Regions from separate parts of the Paenibacillus sp. FSL M7-0802 genome, predicted to be linked through region 1. Evidence: predicted binding sites of a transcription regulator. Region 1 holds the regulator's gene; the other holds the start of a gene.
The links. Region 1 encodes LexA, which represses DNA repair genes until DNA is damaged. Its sites were predicted from a motif close to CGAACATATGTTCG; they were not measured.

Region 1 (2,416 bases):
AAGGCTCCCGTATTACGCTCCCTGACAAGCTCTAATAGACTATAGATCAGAAGTTAGGAAGCTTGAGTACCTGACCTGCCTGCACTCCCCGATCCTCCAAACCGTTAATCCGCACAATTCCTTCTATATATACCCGTGTATCCATTCGTTCCGGTTTATGATTTGCGGCAATCTCCCACAACGTATCCCCAGGTTGTACGGTCAGTTTAGCCACTTCTTCCTTGGAAGCTGAAGGTGCCGCGAAAACTGTAAGTACACCTGCCCCTGCAATCCAAGCAACAATCACTATAATAAGAAGCTTAAGTAAAAGAGTATTGGTAATAATCTGCATAAAACGTGCCCTACCCTCTTTTCGAGTCTCCTGTAAATTTTCTAAATTCATCGGAAAAATACTTTGATAAGTGCTATATTTCATCATTGGCTGTGTCCTCCAAACGTTTGTTCTTATGTTTTCACAATATAACACGAACATTTGTTTTGTTCAATAGAAAAGAGAACAAAAGTTCGCAATTATTTTCAGGGATTATTTAGAACTTATGTTTGTACGAACGGAGGTTCTATGCTATAATTTTCCCAAACGTTACTAAATGGGGTTGATACGGTATGTCTAAGATTTCGAGCCGCCAGCAGGCCATTCTTGAATTTATCCGCAATGAAGTGCGTCTAAAGGGATACCCCCCTTCTGTACGCGAAATAGGCGAGGCTGTCGGATTAGCCTCCAGTTCTACGGTTCATGGTCATTTGGATCGTTTAGAGAAAAAAGGACTCATTCGCCGCGATCCTACAAAACCACGGGCTATTGAGTTACTCGGTCAAGACGAATCGGATAACAGCAACTTGATTAATTACTCCATTAGTCGTGTCCCCGTCGTCGGCAAAGTAACTGCTGGCCTTCCTATTACGGCGACAGAAAATATTGAAGATTACTTTCCTCTTCCCCAACACTTTGTTGGTGAGGATAAAATATTCATGTTATCTGTTGTAGGCGAAAGCATGATTGAAGCTGGTATTGCTAACGGAGACTATGTAATCGTACGTCAGCAGCAGACCGCTGATAATGGTGATATTGTTGTAGCTATGACAGATGAAGACGAAGCTACAGTTAAAACCTTCTACAAAGAAAAGGATCATATTCGGCTTCAACCTGAAAATCCAGCCTTTGAACCGCTTCGCCTGACACACGTCAGCATTTTGGGCAAGGTTGTAGGACTCTTCCGGGACTTCCACTGATTTCTCGTTCTTTCTTCCCCGTTATTCTATCCACTAATACAAAACCGGCTGCCTAGGGCAAGCCGGTTTTGTATTGCTATTATGTTTATTATGTATCTCACAACTATTTTTTCATTTCAGCAACCTATCCCTATTTTTTCTACTAAAAATCAGCCTCCTCATCTCAAATAATCCCCCACTGACCTTGAGCAGCTATACTGTCATGGGCAAAACTAATAGATCTTTCTTTGTTTTAGATAAATATGGTATATTAATTACTTATAGCTCTGTAGGAGGAATTAAATGAAAAAAATTATAATTTCAGCGTTTGTTGTGATATTTATCGCCATAAGCTGTGTAGTTCCAACAATGGATCATTTGTATGCAAAAGAGAACTCCCACATAACAACCTATGACCGTATTAAGTATATACAAATACTTATCCATTTCAGGTATTTAGAAAAGCAACTCGAAGCTGTAATTTTCGAAAGAAATAATTATCCAGAAGACAGCCAAGAATATAAACAGCTCTCTGAACAACTGAATCATATTCTTGCTCAAGAGGCGTACTACGAGAAGAAACTTAACACTCTTAATAGTAAATAATTTTCATACTAACTGCCTATTATCTTTATCTACACTATTAGACTCATGCCGACCTGCCTGTAACATTCTCCTGCAACGTAAAGTTGAAAAGGCGAAGACAGGTTCGCATGAGTTTTTTTATTATCCATTAGGAATATAGGTACTAGCTTCTTTTTGCTTTTAATAGATTTATGCTGATACATTACTATCACAATTGACATATGTATATAGCAGAACTAAGCAAAGGAGATATGCAGATGATCAGAAATAGAGTTAAAACGTATAAGCATCGCATCGGGAAAAACAGATATCTGGTCGTTAAAGTCTTTCAAGCCGCAGCTGCTAAAACAGGAAGCGGAAATGCACTAGCAACCAATGCCTTGAATATCAAAATTTCCAAGCGTAAGCATAAACGCCACTAAGATTTAACCGTACCTTCATTTCTTGAAGGGAGGTGATATTATGAGCAGAAGACATTGCAAACGTGATTTAAGAAGAAGAAGATTAAACATCCGTTCCACTCAAAGAGCCATTGCGCGTGCAAGAGGTAACGCACTGGCTGTTAATCTGTTTAGCGTAAATGATAGACAACGCAGACGTTAATAATCGTTTTCAAGCAAAA
Region 2 (2,416 bases), 3.1 Mb from region 1:
TCACATGCACGTTATAATCGACTGGTTCATTAGTAATTTTAGTGTGCGTTCTTATAATCTGAAGATAGACATTATCCATATCGACCTGATCCAACACAGCTTTTTGAATAGAGGTATTTAAATTCAAAAAATAATAAGTGCCATAAATGCCCCATGCTAGTACTAAAACAATAACAACTGCAATCTTAATAGTTCGATTCTTCATCAATTCACTTCCTTATTTTTTAGTATGATTTCTTTAAAAAGTATAAAATGAGAAAATAGGATTCTCCGATTAAAAAAAGCAACTTATGCATCCATGTTTCTTGTGACATAAATAAAAACAGAACAATTTCGACTGAAATCATAACCATAATCACTTCTACAATCGTATCGGTTACATTACTGGTCCTATGATTATTCTGGTATTTTTCGTACAACGTCCGGCCAATCAAACGGATAGCGTATATACCCATCAACCAGTCATAAATATAATGGGTGGATTATTATATACAATTCGCACTGTTAATGTAGCCAAGAAAATTATTAAAATAAGGAAATTTGGATTCTTTAGCATGTTCTCTCCTCTCACTGTATTTACAATTATTATACAATAACTACATACATATTCCATACTCTGGTATTTAGATTGTCTAGGTTTTTTGGGGCTTGTTTTACTTGTTAATATCGGCATTGGTTTGTGGCATAAAGATTTTAAATATTTCCCTTACCTTGTATGACACTTACTCTATCGCCAAAAAGGAAAAAATTATAATGAATATACTAAGGACTTTCGTGATATATTCACAAGAACAAATGTTCTATATTGAGAGGGGGTACAGCATGATTGACTACTCAAAACTTCCCCATCACGAGGTCGCCTGTATTTATTGCCAGTCTTTTATGCTTCCATTGAAGCTGTAGACAGAGGGCTCGGCCCACTTACTACCCTCTTAGCAGTTGTAGGCGATAAAAATCGCCCCGGCTCCGTAATTCTTGTGGCTTCTCCAGCTTTAAAAAACAATTCGGTATCCGGACAGGAAACCGACTATATGAAATCCCTCCCGATCCGCGTATCCAGATGGTAAATGCTCAGATGGGACTGTACCTGGACACATCTATGACTATTACTAAATTACTAAACCAGTACGTACCGACTGAAGCTATTTCTACATATTCCGTTGATGAGAGTTGGATTACCTTAGATGCCACAGCACACCTACACGGGACAACACTCGAAGCAGTTCAACGTATCCAGAAAGATATTCTTATGCAGCTTAGATTACCGTCCGCAGCTGGAATCGGTCCGAACAAGCTCCTTGCAAAATTGGAGTTGGACAATTACTCCAAGAAAACAGGGATCGCAGAATGCACGTACCAGGATATTCCCCACCTGCTGTGGCCGCCGCTGGTGAAAGACATATGGGGGATTGAAAGAAAGATGAAGAAAAGGATTAATTCAACAGGGATTTATCAGCAAGAATATACAATTCGCTTAGCCCTTCTACAGAGCTACTCAATTTGTCTAAATGTAAAAAGCGACCTTCTATGGTCGCTTTTATATATTCGGCGTTACTCCCTTGTTTTATGCAGTACAGACCTTTGTACTATTCTTTTTTTAAGTCACTCCGTATGTATGAAATAGGAATCTTTTTTATCAGTCTTCCACATGGGTGATGTGGTACATTTTAAGGTTAATATAGGAAGACCATCGTTGCTGGAGAAACCTAGTTTATAAGTTTGATGGTAGTGATTCCCTAAAATATCTCTAAACGAAACGACTAGATTGAAGTTTTTATACACTATGTTTCGAACCGGCAATATCAATAACACCTTCATAGCTTCAGCAGCGGTAAACTTTGGACTCGCTTATTTTCACTATTCGTCTTCCGATTTTCTCTAAGTGTTTCGTTAAAAATAAATATGGTCACCGATCCGCTGAGGAATGCCCCGAACATACTTCCATAAAATCCAATCCAGTTGCTTGGTGGCAGTGGCTTTATCCAATTCGGTAGATCTATTGATAAGATCCCGTAAACAGCCATAGCTAAAGAAACACTTAAAGCTAGTAACAAGATAACCATCCATCGAATTAAAGAAAAACACTCTCCCTTTCCAATGGATTGTCTCAATTTTTTTGAAAAATGATGTTTTAACATAATTACCTCTTTCTAACATAAATTTTTAAATATATCTTACTGGAATGTACAATTAGATGCTACTTTAATATCATACCATTCAGAGAGACAGCCCCTGCCTCTCTTTTTGATCTCAGCAAATCAAATTGTGTAAATTTAGCCTATTAGCAAAGGCAAAATTAAAGATATATTGGTATTATTGGATCAAATAACGGAGGTGGACAGGGTGAAAACCACGGGAATCATTAGACCCTTGGATAGTTTGGGTCGTATCGTAATCCTTTAAAAGTATCCTGACT

Region 2: a site for LexA is predicted at 789-802, ahead of MHB54_RS11550 (Y-family DNA polymerase). Genes of this name have one in related genera too.

What each region holds. Positions count from the first base shown of each region.
Region 1 is NZ_JBBOSD010000001.1:5,526,730-5,529,145, reverse strand. Features, by position in the region: gene MHB54_RS25320 (LysM peptidoglycan-binding domain-containing protein) at 47-415, opposite strand; gene lexA (transcriptional repressor LexA) at 604-1,230, shown strand; gene MHB54_RS25310 (hypothetical protein) at 1,513-1,815, shown strand; gene MHB54_RS25305 (hypothetical protein) at 2,052-2,216, shown strand; gene MHB54_RS25300 (hypothetical protein) at 2,257-2,397, shown strand.
Region 2 is NZ_JBBOSD010000001.1:2,464,149-2,466,564, forward strand. Features, by position in the region: gene MHB54_RS11545 (hypothetical protein) at 1-205, opposite strand, end outside; gene MHB54_RS11550 (Y-family DNA polymerase) at 1,037-1,624, shown strand; gene MHB54_RS11555 (hypothetical protein) at 1,815-2,138, opposite strand.